Regions from separate parts of the Acerihabitans sp. genome, predicted to be linked through region 4. Evidence: predicted binding sites of a transcription regulator. Region 4 holds the regulator's gene; each other region holds the start of a gene.
What was found. Region 4 encodes Fur, which represses iron uptake genes when iron is present. Its sites were predicted from a motif close to ATAATAATGAGAACNACTATCAA; they were not measured.
Positions count from the first base shown of each region.

Region 1: the regulator Fur is predicted to act here: its motif matches at 1,372-1,394, upstream of fhuF (siderophore-iron reductase FhuF).
Region 2: the regulator Fur is predicted to act here: its motif matches at 1,526-1,548, upstream of fhuE (ferric-rhodotorulic acid/ferric-coprogen receptor FhuE).
Region 3: the regulator Fur is predicted to act here: its motif matches at 1,338-1,360, upstream of ygiD (4,5-DOPA-extradiol-dioxygenase).

Region 1 covers NZ_DASWOM010000084.1:52,094-55,618, forward strand. The annotation lists gene fhuB (Fe(3+)-hydroxamate ABC transporter permease FhuB) at 1-469, opposite strand, end outside; gene fhuD (Fe(3+)-hydroxamate ABC transporter substrate-binding protein FhuD) at 466-1,362, opposite strand; gene fhuF (siderophore-iron reductase FhuF) at 1,500-2,243, shown strand; gene VGC33_RS13990 (creatininase family protein) at 2,336-3,031, opposite strand; gene VGC33_RS13995 (GntR family transcriptional regulator) at 3,028-3,525, opposite strand, start outside.
Region 2 covers NZ_DASWOM010000048.1:16,170-19,694, reverse strand. The annotation lists gene fhuE (ferric-rhodotorulic acid/ferric-coprogen receptor FhuE) at 1-1,413, opposite strand, end outside; gene VGC33_RS08515 (sigma-54 interaction domain-containing protein) at 1,807-3,300, shown strand; gene VGC33_RS08510 (carbohydrate porin) at 3,356-3,525, opposite strand, start outside.
Region 3 covers NZ_DASWOM010000059.1:18,379-21,903, reverse strand. The annotation lists gene VGC33_RS09745 (glutathionylspermidine synthase family protein) at 1-423, shown strand, start outside; gene ygiD (4,5-DOPA-extradiol-dioxygenase) at 469-1,254, opposite strand; gene tehB (SAM-dependent methyltransferase TehB) at 1,529-2,392, shown strand; gene ribB (3,4-dihydroxy-2-butanone-4-phosphate synthase) at 2,457-3,110, opposite strand; FMN riboswitch at 3,219-3,394, opposite strand; gene ubiK (ubiquinone biosynthesis accessory factor UbiK) at 3,524-3,525, shown strand, end outside.
Region 4 covers NZ_DASWOM010000030.1:15,189-18,713, forward strand. The annotation lists gene alsR (transcriptional repressor AlsR) at 1-728, opposite strand, end outside; gene fur (ferric iron uptake transcriptional regulator) at 1,292-1,762, opposite strand; gene fldA (flavodoxin FldA) at 2,114-2,629, opposite strand; gene ybfE (LexA regulated protein) at 2,806-3,105, opposite strand; gene VGC33_RS05630 (alpha/beta fold hydrolase) at 3,307-3,525, opposite strand, start outside.

The sequences.
Region 1 (3,525 bases), on a different contig from region 4:
AAAGCCCCAGCACCAATCCCGCCAGTATCAGGGTGACCGGCGATAATCTGCGGCCCCAGGATATGCCGAACACCAGCCCTCCCACGGCCAGCGCGCCGGTAATCGTCGCCAGTTGGCGGGTCGCCTCGCCCCCCGGCAGCGCCCAGAGGGTCGCAAGCGTCAGCCCCAGCTGCGCGCCCGCCGACACGCCGAGCGTGGTGGGTTCGGCCAGCGGATTGCGCAGGATCTGCTGGAACACCACCCCCACCAGGCCCAGGCCGGCGCCCACCAGCAGCGAGAGCGCGGTGCGCGGCAGCAGGCTGTAGTGAAACAGCATTTGATCAATACTGCCGGTATCGGGATGGCTCGCCGCCAGCCACCATAACCCCGGCGCAAGCTGATGGATTAAATTAAAGACGGTAAGCGACAGCCCGGACAGCGCCAACGCCAGGACCAGCGCAAAGGACAGGCGCGGAACGCGTTGGCTCATGCCGGTAGCCCCATCGCCTGTTCAAGCATCAGGCTAAAGCGCATGGCGGCAAGGGTGGCGCCGAAAAACCACACCGCGGGCATCACGCGCAGCTGTTCCTCCCGGACAAAGGGCAGCGTTTGCCACAGCGTGGAACCGGCCACTTCCGCCAGGGGATCCTGGTCGCCGCGATGAAAACACAGCGCCCTGACGCCGCGGAACCGCGCCAGCCGCTCGAGGCCTACCGTCGCGCTGCCCCAGATATTTTCCTCACCGTCCCAGGCGTTGGCCACCCCCACCCGATCCAGCACATCCTGGAACAGGCTGTTCTTGCCGATAACCATAATGCGCCGGCTGTCGATAAACGAAAACAGCAATACCGCGGGCAGCGGACCCGGCAAGGACGCCAGCCGCAGACGGGTGTGATCCAGTTGCCGATCGAGCGCGGCCAGATGCCGTTGCGCCCGTCCCGGCATTCCCAGGCGCGCGGCCAGGACGGCGATATCCTGGCGCGCCACGGCCAAAGGCCGATCGCCCTGCCGGCTGAAACGAAAGGTCATGGTGGGGGCGATGGACGCGACGCTTGCCGGCGCCGGACCGAAACCCTCCGCCAGCAGGATAAGCGACGGTTTAAGGCGCTGCATCGCTTCCATATTCGGTTCGTTGCGCAGCCCCACGTCCAGCACCGACGGCGGCAGCGCCGGTTGCGCCACCCAGCTGCGGTAATTCGGCGCGTCGGCAATGGCGAGAGGCGTTACGCCAAGGGCCAGCAACAGTTCCGCCGGGCGCCACTCCAGCGCGATGACACGCGCCGCGTCGGCGATGGGCGCGGCGGCGGCGCGGCGGGAAAACCACCAGGGCAACACGGCCATCGCCTGCAAAAGACGTCGGCGATAAGCATCATGAGTCTGCATAAATTTTAAATATTAATAGTTATCATTCTGATTTTGATCGCCTATTATGCGCATTCGGAGAGAGACCGCAAGCCGCCCGCCTGCCGGAGCCTCTTTCCTTGTCCTTAATCAAGAGTTCCGATCGAAACAGGAAGCGTATGAAGCCTGACGCAGCATTACCCACTGCCGGATGCGCCAACGATATCAACGACAGTTTTTTATTCGCCGGCCCAGGCGACGGCGGGTTTTCCGCGGCGGATTTATGCGCGCCGGACACGGCGGCCGCGCTATTGGAACCCTTCCTGCGACTGCACGAGGGCGGCGACCGGGCGGCGGTGATTTCCATGTGGTCGCAATGGTATTTTGCCCTGCTGCTGGCGCCCTGGACGCGGATCGCGCTGTTGCATGGCTGGCGACTGCCGATGGACCCACGCGATATCCGGTTTAGCCAGGGCGTGGAATCGGCCGTGCCGGAAAAATTTATCCTGGCCGATCGCGGCGGGAAAATCGCCGACGGCATCGCTATGCCTACTTTATTGGGGCAATTGATGGAAACGCATGTGCTGCCGGTATGCCGGACCTTTAGCCTAATGGCCGGCATCAGACCCGGCCTGTTCTGGAATAACGCCGCCATCAGGGTCGCCCATGGCATCGATATGGCGGCGGAACAAGGCGCCAACACCGTGGCAGCCAGGGCGTTTCTCGACACCAAAACCCTGGCGGACGGCGCGCCCAACCGGCTGTATAAGCCGGTACACCTGGTGGAGCACGACGCCGGCCCGAAAATCATCCGTCGTCTGTGCTGCCTGCGCTATAAGCTCAGCGGACTGGAATATTGCCCGAGCTGCCCTTTGTTGGTCGCGCAAGAGCGTAAATGCCGGCATCGGGAACAGCAGGGCTAAGCGTTCGCCACCGGGTGAATGAACGCCGCCGGCAGCGTGCCTGGCCCCGCCGCCTGAACGGCTCCCCGGACGCTATATTGCCCGGGCGGCGATCAGAGCAGTTCCATCACGCGCCGGGTTTCCTCAACGCCCACCCGCCAGATGGCCAGCATCTCCTGGTCGGCGCGCTGGTAATAGCCGCCGTAGTTGCCGTCGCCCAGCATAGCGCGGGCCTTGGCCGGGTTGAGCTTGCGAAAGCCGACCAGATCGAGCATCGGTTTTTGCCGGTCCGGCTGGGTAACGCCCGGCAGCCGGGTCCAGGGAAAATTCTCCATCCAGGAGGCATGCGAGGCCACCGGGTCGGTTTGCTGAACTTTTTCCCAGGTTAACGGCGCGCACCACCAGTTATGCAACTGCGCCATCACCTCGGGATTGGCCACCATCCATTCGCTGATGATATGCTGCGCCGGCATATTGCCGCCGTGGCCGTTCACCAGCAGGATGCGCTTAAAACCCTGGCGCTTCAGGTTGTCGAGAATATCGTATAGCAATTGGACATAGGTGCCGACCCGCAGGCTGATGGTGCCGGGAAAATCACTGAACGCCGGCGTCATGCCGAACGGCATGACCGGGAATACCGGTATGCCCAGCGGCTCGGCCGCCTCGACGGCGACTTTTTCCGCCAGGATGGAATCCACCGACAGGCTGAGAAACGCATGCTGCTCCGTGCTGCCCAGCGGCACCACCACCCGGTCGTCCCGGCCCAGGTAATCTTCAAGCTGCCGCCAATTCATTTCGCTGATTTTCATGATATTTCCTTCAATCCTGACGCGGGGGGCACAGCCGGCGACAGCAGCGGCATCACCACGCGCCTGATATCGCCGCTGTCGGGAATATGCCGGTATTCAAACGCCTGCTGGCCGGGAGTCAACAGATCCTTTAGCGCCTCGGCGCCGGTGGCGTAGACCAGCACATCGGCCAGGGCCAGATGGCGGGTCAGTTCGGCGTCGTCCCGGTGCACCACGGTAATAGACTGCACATGAGGCGCGAAGCGCTGCACGCCGGTTTTCATCAGCGCGGTAAATTCCGGAAAAATCGACACCACCAGCACCCCGGCGAGGGGATCAAGGGAGGCCAGCGCCCGCCGGGTCTGCTCGGAAGGGATAAAGCTGATGTTGATGACCCGCATGCCCGGCAGCAGGCTCATCACCTCGCGCCGGCGATGGGCGAAGGTCAGGATCAGATCGGCGCTGTGCGCCTGCTCGCGCGCGCTTTTATCGGTTGTCAGCAGGGCCAGCGTCGT
Region 2 (3,525 bases), on a different contig from region 4:
ACGGAGGGGGTCGGCCAACGAGAAACGCGCCACGCCGTAGGCCGCCTTCTGCCGCACGGTGTCATCGGATGTCAGCGATAACGCCGCCCATTCCGGTTCGTCGACATTGCCGCTCCAGTGATAAATGTTGCCGATATCGGCGCTGCCGATATTGGCGCCCGCGCCATAATAACTGTTGTCCTGGCGACTGTAGCTGACGCCGGTTACCAGTTCATGCCGGCGGCCAAAAAGTGTAAACGGCCCGCTGGCGTAGCTGTCCAGCGCGATTTGCTTACGCTCACCCGTGTAATAAGAGCCGTAGCCGGAAAGGCCCTCGCCCGTCTCCTGGTCGGGAAAACCGGAAACATACAGCAGCTTGCCATTCATGGTCGATTCCGCATGGGTGCCGTTAACGCGGAAAGTCCATCCGTTGGAAAAATCGTGTTTGAGGTTGGCAAACACCTTGCGCGAATCGGTATCAAAGGACGTCCAGTTTGCCGCGGAATTCATGCTGCGATCGAAGTGTGTTCGCGAGCCGTTGCTAAACCAAGGAGTTAACCCTCCCCAGGTCGCCCCATCAGTATCGATCTCCTGATAGCTGTAGCCCAGCGACAGGGTGGTGCTGTCGGTCACATCCGTATCCAATACGCCGTAAAGGAATTTCTTGTTCTTATGGTAGCGATCCAGCCAGCCGTCCTGATCCTGATAGCCGGCAACGACCCGGCCGCGCACGGTGCCGCTGTCATTCAGGGGAGCCGAAATATCCGCCACATAGCGCTGTTTATTCCAACTGCCGTAGCTGGCGCTGAAGTTGCCGGTAAATTCGTGGCTGTCGGCGTGCTTACGCACCATATTCACCGATGCCGCCGGGTTCCCGGCACCGGTCATTAAACCGGTTGCGCCGCGCACGATTTCAATACGGTCATAAATGGCGGTATCGTCATCCGCGTCACCAAAGTTCCAGGCTTCGCTTACGGAGGTGGGAATCTCATCAAAGCTGTAGTTGTTGATATAAAAACCACGGGCGTAATAGCTGGAACGTTCACTGTCGAAAATACTGGCCGACACGCCGGTCGTGTTGCGCAGAACGTCGCCTACCGACTGCAGGCTTTGATCCTGCATGCGCTGTTCCGTCATGATACTGACCGATTGCGGGATATCCCGCGCGGCCATCAGCATTTTCGTGCCGGCGCGGGTGGTTTTTGCGCTGTAATCCCGCGGTTCCCCGGTTGAATCCTCACCGCTGGCCGTTACGGTGATGGTCTGCGATGGGGTCGGTGTGGATGACGTCTCGGCTGCGGCTTGCGCCGCGTAGACTGGCGAAAAATTGAACATTGGTGGTATTGCCAATACCAACAACGAAACGGAAAATCTGTTTCTGATGCCTGACAATGCGAGCAGATCGGCATTGCTTCCCCTGCCGTGGAAAGACATAAATTTCTCCTTTTTGGATAAACATTGTTAGCGCAATGTGACTTGTCTGTGTTTTCGTCGGCCAAGACAGCTACCTGCAAAGTTGACCTATCAAGACCATAACGAAACACGAACAATAATGATATGTATTATCATTAAGATGCAAGGGAATTATCACAAAAAGGGGGTCATGAGATGGTTTGCGTCTTCGCCAACGCGACCGGATTGATATGTGATTTATTTCACATATCCGGCTATCAATTCTATTTATAAGTATATCTAACATTAACTATCGTATTTTTTTAATACAATCATTTATCGGCATCAGGGACATCCCCGGTAAAGCCCAGCGGCACCGGGCCCTTTGCGCCAGGACAGGATGTTTTTCAATCACCGGTTTTCAAGAGGGCCACCATGTCCAGCGGAAATTTTTGTCATACGGCTAACGAGACCGGGATTGATTTTAAAAAAATCGTCGATACCCTGGAATGCCCGATTTACATCACCAACTCCAGCGGCGTTACGGAATATATCAACCAGGCATACCTGCGGGAAAATCCCATTATAGACGCTGATGCGATCCTGGGCCGGACCATTGACGATATCATTAAAGAAGGGAAATATTTCAAAAACGCGATTACCACGGAGGTCCTTAAACAAAAGAAAGAGGCAATGGCGTTTTTTGTTCATCATCTGTTACCGGAAAAAATGGCTTTTGTATCAGGCATGCCGGTGCTCGATGAGGAAAACGAGATTGAACACGTGGTTTCAATACTGTATGCACAATCGTTTTTTCAGAAATTACATGCCAAATTTAACTATCCTATTTATTCATTCGAATCCTACCATGAGCCGTTGGAAACAAAAAGGTTGTCTACTCCCCTACCCTTTGCCAATTTGATCGGTATCAGCAAACCCATGGAAGAACTGAAGCGGATTATGCTGAGGGTTGCAAAAACGGACGCTTCTGTTTTAATTCGCGGCGAATCCGGCACGGGTAAAGAAGTCGTGGCCGAGAATATCCAAAAATTAAGCGCGCGAGCAGATAGACCCTTTATCAAACTCAACTGTGCGGCGATCCCGACCAGCCTTATTGAAAGCGAATTGTTCGGCTATGAAAAAGGGGCATTCACCGGCGCCACGTCAGGAAGAGCCGGCTTTTTTGAGCAGGCAAACGGCGGTACGATATTCCTGGACGAAATCGGCGATTTACCCTTCGAGGCCCAGGCTAAATTATTACGCGTATTGCAGCAAAAAGAAATCGTCCGTTTGGGTGGCACCAAGCCAGTCAAACTGAATGTACGGGTCATTGCCGCCACCAATTCCGACCTGGATAAAAAAATGGCTGACAAGCAATTCCGTGAAGATCTTTTTTACCGGCTCAGCCTGATTCCCATCCATTTAACCCCCTTAAGGGACAGGAAAAACGACATCCCGTTACTGACCGAGTATTTCCTACATAAATTTGATGCTATCTATAACAGAATTATCAGATTTCCCACGCAAACATTGAAGATATTAGTCGACTACTCTTGGCCGGGCAACATCCGGCAACTGGAAAATATCATTGAATATTTGTATATTTGTTGCGATGAAAACTTCATCACCGAGGAAATCATCTCCCCACTCTTAAACAAGAACCAACAACGTTCCCAGCCCGGCGATATTGACGACGAATTGCTGAATTTTTGCTGCAGGCAAATACGCAATAACCATTCCTTGCCGGATATCCTGTCGCACATAGAAAGGACAGTATTGACGCTGGCGTCGGAAAAATACAAAACCACCTACCATATTGCCACCGCCCTGGGCGTGTCCCAATCCACCATCGTCAGGAAAATGCAAACACTGGGCCTGGGACGCAGAAGGTCCAGTCAGGATACGGAGATGATTTGCTATCAGGGATGATGGCCGTAAACGCGAATGGCCGGCCCGGGCCGGCCATTGACGCGGTCCGTCGCGGTCACAGACCGAGCAGTTTTTCCATCATCACGTTGACCTGGATCCAGAAGGTGTAGCCATCCTCCGGTTTGACATTGGTATAGGCATATTGGTAATTGGTGTTGTTCCAGACACGAGAACCGGTCATCGTCAAGTTGACCTCGGGCGTCAGCATAAAGGAAGCATCAATGC
Region 3 (3,525 bases), on a different contig from region 4:
AAGCTTGAAGACGCCGGAGTGCGCTGGCTGGAACCGGCCTGGAAAAGCATTATCTCCAACAAGGCGTTGCTGCCGATGTTGTGGGAAATGTTCCCCGGTCATCCCAACCTGCTGCCTGCCTATTTTGCCGAAGACAATCCGCCGCCGATGGACCACTATGTGGTGAAGCCGCTGTTTTCCCGTGAAGGCGCCAATATCCGCATTGTCGAGCACGGTAAGGAAACCGCCCACGTGGACGGCCCCTACGGCGAAGAGGGAAGCATAGTGCAGCAGTTTTGCCCGCTGCCGCGCTTTGGCGACAGCTATACCGTTATCGGCAGCTGGCTGGTGAACGATATGCCCTGCGGCATCAGCATTCGGGAAGATAAAGAGATGATCACCCAGGATTTATCGCGGTTCTATCCGCATATCATCCTCGACTGACGCCCTCATCGACACGCCGCGCCGGCGGCGCCGCGTGTCGGAAATTTATCCCACCTGCACCGACAGCATGCTCAATGACGCCATCTCGATGCCGTCCACCGGTATGGAGAGAGGCTCTTCGCCATCCCAGGTCCCCAGAATATACAGCAGCGGCAGGTAATGATCCGGAGTGGGATTCGACAGCGCCGCGCCGTCATGATCCATAAATTCCACCAGCGGGTGAACCCCCTCGCCGCGCCAGCCGATATTGTCGCGCACAAACCGGTTAAAGGACGCCGCCCAGGGATAAGGCTCCGCCTCGCCCTGCCAGCGGATCATGCGCAGGTTATGCACCACATTGCCGCTGGCGACAATCATCACGCCCTGATCGCGCAGCGCCGCCAGTTTTTTCCCCAGCTGGTAGTGATATTCCGGCGGTTGGCTACCATCGATACTGAGCTGAACCATGGGAATATCCGCCTCCGGGTACATTTTTTTCACCACGCCCCAGGAACCGTGATCGAACCCCCATTCAGTCAGATCGGCGGTGACGGCGACCGGCGACAGCAGTTCCTGAATGGTTTTGGCAAGATCGGGCGAGCCCGGCGCCGGATAGCGGATATCAAACAACGCCTGCGGAAAACCGCCGAAATCGTGGATAGTGCGCGGGTTTTCCATAGCGGTCACCGCGGTGCCGCGGGTGTACCAATGGGCGGAAATAGCCAGTATGGCGCGGGGGCGCGGCAAGGTCTGCCCCAGGCGCTGCCAGGTTTGGGTATACTTATTATCTTCCAGCACGTTCATCGGACTGCCGTGGCCGAGAAACAGCGCGGGCATGCGGGGTTCGCTCATGGGTGATTCCTTATTTAGCATCTTGTCGCGCCTGGCGCCTTATGCATATTAACTTACGCCTTGTCGCCGGCGAATAAACTCGGATAAGCATGATAATGATATTCAAATTATTTGAACTATATCTATTTACGCGACCAGGCAACGACGCCCCATAGCGCTGGCGGCGTTTTTGCAGCGGCGTTTGCCGCCATGGTGGAAGAGGGGTTTACCCGCCGCCGGATCAGCGCTAAGTTGAGCAAAACCTATAACCGCGTCCCCCGCGGCGGAGAACAACATGCAGGATTTAATCTGTTATAAAACCTTGCCCGAATGGGATAGCCGCACGCTGCCCGAAGCCTTCCGGCAGCGGCACAATACCCATGAGGGCGTATGGGCGAAACTTACGGTGTTGCAGGGAACGCTGTGCTTCGCGTTTTTAAGTGAAAACAATGAGGTTGTGGAATCCCACGAGTTTACGCGCGACGCCCCGCCACCGCTGGTAGCGCCACAGCGCTGGCATCGTATCGTCTCCGGTTCGGCGGATATGCGCTGCCAGCTGGCGTTCTATTGCCGGCCGGAGGAGTATTATCATCTAAAACATGGCATGACGCGCACCCATTCGGAGGTCATCAACGCCGCGCTATACGTGGCGCCGGGCAAAGCGCTGGACCTGGGCTGCGGCGCGGGCCGCAATGCCTTGTACCTGAACCTGCTGGGGTTTGATGTCACGGCCTGTGATAAAAGCCGGCAAAGCATTGACGCCCTGAAGACCATCATCGATATTGAACAACGCGATCATATCTCGGCCGGCGTTTATGATATCAATGAACAGCTGATAAACGGCCGGTACGACTTTATTCTCTCGACCGTGGTGCTGATGTTTTTACAGGCCGACAGGATAGAGCGCGTTATCCGCAATATGCAGCAAAGCACCAATGACGGCGGGCTGAATCTTATTGTCGCCGCCATGTCCACCGAGGACTACCCCTGCCCGCTGCCGTTTCCGTTTACCTTCAGCGCCGGCGAGCTGGCCGGGTATTATCAAGAGTGGGAAATCATAAAATATAACGAGGATCCGGGCGAGCTGCATAAAACCGACGCCGAAGGCAACCGCATCAAGCTGCGATTTGCCACGCTGCTGGCACGCAAACGGCCCTGAAAGAACCGGCATGCCCGCGTTAATCCCCGGCCGGTGAGTGCCGGGGGCGGTGTCGGCCCGCGGGTCAGCTGGCCTGGCGGGTCAACGCGCGGCGGTAGTTTACCAGATCGTCAATGGTGACCACCGGCATGTCATATTTCCGGCCGAACGCGATGATTTCCGGGGCATGGGCCATGCTGCCGTCCTCGTTGGTCACTTCGCAAAGCACGCCCATCGGCTTGAGCCCGGCCAGGGTAGTCAGGTCAATGCTGGCCTCGGTATGGCCACCGCGGGTCAGCACCCCGCCCGGCTGGGCGCGCAGCGGGAACACGTGGCCGGGACGATTGAGATCGCTTGGTTTGGCGTTATCTTTAATGGCGGCGCGGATGGTGGTCAGCCGGTCGGCGGCCGAAACCCCGGTGGTGACGCCTTCGGCGGCTTCGATGGTCACGGTAAACGCGGTCTGGTAGTGGCTGGAGTTGCGTTCCACCATCATCGGCAGATCCAGCTGCTGGCGGCGTTCCTCGGTCAGGCACAGGCAGACGATGCCGCTGCCGTGGCGAATGGCCAGGGCCATCTGCTCAACCGTCATGTTTTCGGCGGCAAAAATCATGTCGCCTTCGTTTTCACGATCTTCATTGTCCAGCACCAGCACACCGCGACTATGGCGCAATGCGTTAAGTGCGTTTTCCACGCGTTCTGTCGGCGTACCGAATTCGGAAAGAAGCGTCTGATTCATGGTAAAAAAACCTCATAAAGTATATGGATTACCAGAACCAGGGCAGACTTAGGAGCAGCCTTAACAGGCTAAAAAATAACGAGAATGAGCGGATAGCTCATTGTTGGCCGTTACTCTCTCCCATCCGGACTTTAACCGTCGGCCCCGGAATTACACCGGGTCTGCTGACCTCAAATCTTACGGCAATCTGAGCGCTCGCGGGCTTCCTGTGCAATAATCATTAACAGCGATTATCACACGGGTTTACCGCCGGTGGGGAGTTTCGCCCCGCCCTGAGAATAAGCGGAATTACTATAACGCCATTGGATTATCGGAGCAATTAGCAAACGTATAATTTCTAGTTGCTCTTTTAGTTTCTTCCCGACCGATCTGGCATTACACTTAACCCAAACTAACGCGTTAGGGAATCACAGAT
Region 4 (3,525 bases):
TCCGGCGCGGGTGAGCAAATATTAAAATCCGCCAACTGGGCAATGGGAGAATTGCTGCTATGGGTTATGCAAATAATTTTTGCCCCATTATCCTTGGCAATCGACACCACCCGCTTAAGATCGCTGGTACGGCCCGAATGCGACACCACCAGCGCCACGTCGCCCGGTTGCAACAGCGAGGCCGACATCATCATCAAGTGGGCGTCCAGGTAGGCATTGCAACGCAGGCCGATTTTCAGGAATTTATGCTGCACGTCCGCACAGATGGAGTTGGAACCGCCGACGCCGTACAGCTCGCGCTGGTTGGCGGCAAAAAAACATTGGGCCGCCTGCTGGATCACGTTGGCGTCGACAATCGCCTGGCCTTCGACAATGGTGCGCACGGTCAGGTTAAACACTTTATTGACCACATCTTCCGGACTGTCGGTAGGAGAAAGCTCGGCGGTGATATCATGATCGGCATGATCGAAATATTCGACGATGGCGCTGCGCAGCTGCCGAAAACCGCTGAAGCCCAAAATTTTCGATACCTTGACAATCATGGCCTCCGACAGGCCAAGGCTCAGGGCCACATCCTTGATACCCGATACGTCGGTCAGGTTGCCGGGGGATAAAAACCATTCCACGATGCGGCTTTCGTTTTCGGTCATGCCTTCCTGTTTGATACGAATATAAGGGGCAATGCCGATACCGTGCGGCATATCGTTTTGCAGGTCTGAATCATTCATCGGGTCTTTCTCGGGTGATTAACATTGCCTGTCACTATATCACCATGGCGAAAGTTTAAAATCTGCAGCGAACTTCACGTTTTATATAAATTTATAAATTAATGTTTTCTGTAAAATATCGGCGCGCCAAGGAACCAGACCAGTATTGCGACGGTGGCGCTGCATAATACTTATGTTAAACAATAAGATAGGTAGACTGATCTTTTTTGTTCAGCTTTATGGATGTTAGATAGGGGGGAGGGTCTGATTTGCCACTCAATTTTTTTGCTAAAAATAACAGTGAATAAAAGGACTGTATTTCAATCAATTACCTCGTATGGTGGTCCGCGGCGGCAAAAGGTGTGAACATTGGCTTTATTAATTTTTATATTCTGTGAAGTAAGGATGCGAAAAGGGCGGCCGGGCGATGGGCGGATTGGTGACGCTGGGCAAAGCCATGCCCGGTGAACCGAGGAAACCGGTGATGGATGGGGCGGGGGTTTATCGGATGGTATTGAAAGCTTGGGCATGATGAGAAAGCGGCGTGGACAGCAGCCGCTTTAAGAGAACCTGTAACGCCGCGGTTATTCCTTTACGCCGTTGAGCATATCGGCGTGGTCGTGCAGCGTTTCGTCTTCACGGCAATTGCCGGTTTCACAATGTCCGTAAAGATATAAACTATGATTGGTCAGCTTGATATTGTGTCTTTTGGCGATGTCACGCTGGCGCGCTTCAATGAACTCATCGCGGAATTCGATGACCTTGCCGCAATCCAGGCAAATCAGGTGGTCATGATGATACTGTTGCGTCAGTTCAAAAACCGATTTGCCGCCCTCAAAGTTATGGCGGGTGACGATACCGGCATCGTCAAACTGGTTTAGCACACGGTATACCGTGGCCAGGCCAATTTCCTCACCCATATCTATCAGCTTTTTGTACAAATCTTCCGCACTGACGTGATGGCATTCCGGATCTTGCAACACTTCCAGAATCTTCAGTCTGGGAAGGGTGACTTTCAGGCCGGCCTTCTTCAATGCAATATTATTGTCAGTCATGCGGGTTTAGTCCTGTTACTTTGATAATCTGATTGTAGGCTAGCTTAGCCTATAACATCGGTCGGCCCGAAAAATGTGACGCCGTCTCATTATAGGACTGCCTGTCCAAAATGAAAGCGGCGCGTTGTTAACAACTATAGCCCGTTTTGCGAAGCGAATTCTGCAACATTTGCTAAAAAGGGTGGAACCGCTGCGCTATTGTACCGCGTTGTGGATAAAAGTTAAAAACTTGTATCTATTAATTCGAAAGGATTTAGTTATCAGCAAGGTCGGGAATGCCGCCCCGGGGACGCGACGGCTTCCGACTCCCTTGCCGGGCATTGCCCATAACGGCAAAAATGCCGCGTGGCTTCAGCCGAGCTGCAGTTCCGCGCTGATTTGCCGTACCCAGCCGTCCACGCGTTCATTGGTCAGCTCGGGCTGGCGGTCTTCGTCAATGGCCAGGCCGATGAAGTGCTGGTCGTCCGCCAGCCCTTTGGAGGCTTCGAAATGATAGCCGGCGGTAGGCCAGTGACCGACCAGGGTGGCGCCGTTGGGTTCGATGATATCGCGGATGGTGCCCATGGCGTCGCAAAAATACTCGGCATAATCCTCCTGATCGCCACAACCAAACAACGCGACTTTTTTCCCTGAGAAATCAATTTCTTCCAGGGTCGGGAAAAAATCATCCCAATCACATTGCGCCTCGCCGTAATACCAGGTCGGGATGCCGAGCAGCAGGGTGTCGAACCGCGCCAGGTCTTCTTTACTGCTTTTGGCAATGTCATGAACTTCGGCAACATCCGCACCCAGTTGCTTCTGAATCATTTTGGCAATATTTTCGGTATTGCCGGTGTCACTGCCAAAAAAAATGCCTACAGTCGCCATGAGTTTGAAAACCTCTTAAATATTATGGATGTGTTCTATAACAATCAGTCATCTTCTGCGGCAATCATAGCAGACCCTCAACCGGGGAGAAACTCGCCAGCCGGGTTTTGTCGCAAATTTGCCCGGTACGCGGCCTGTGGCGGCCCACGCCATCGCGTCTTTCCGCGCCGGCGGCGCTATCCCCGCTGACCGTCCGCTCCTTGCTGCCGCTCCAGCTCGGCCAATAAAATAAGTTCAATCAGCTCGCTGCGCGACAGGTTTTGCCGGTAGGCCAGCTCATTGAGCGCGTCCACCGCGTCGGCATTAATTTTCAGCTCCACCCGGCGCAGGCCGCGCTTTTTATCCCGGCGCAACTGGTTGCGCTTGTTGATGCGCAACTGCTCATCGCGGGACAAGGGGTTGGTCTTTGGTCTTCCCGGACGTCGCTCATCAATAAATAAATCCAGGGTGGTGCGGTCCGTTTGTTCTTTTGCCATAGGTCATGAAGGGATTGTGCATCAAAAAGCAGGCGGGCTGACGCCGGCCGGCGACGCGATAACCCGCGCCGCCGGGCGCGCATCGCCCGTAACCTTATGTTTTACGTACGCCATGGCCCGCATAAAACACAGCGGGCCATGTTACCCCAGGCCGGTATCAAACGACAATATTAAACTCAGGGCAAATCCCCCCGACCCGGCCTATTCCGCCAGGAAACGGTCCAGGGCGCGCATTACCGCCGCGGGTTTTTCCGCATGGACCCAATGACCGGCGCCGGCGACCACGTGGGCGCGCGCCTGGGGGAACTGGCGCAGGATCGCGTCGCGGTAACGGTCGTCAAGGTAGGGCGACTTTTCGCCCCGGATAAACAGCGCCGGCCCGGCCCAGGGCGCCGATTCCCGCCAGCCGATAAGCGACGG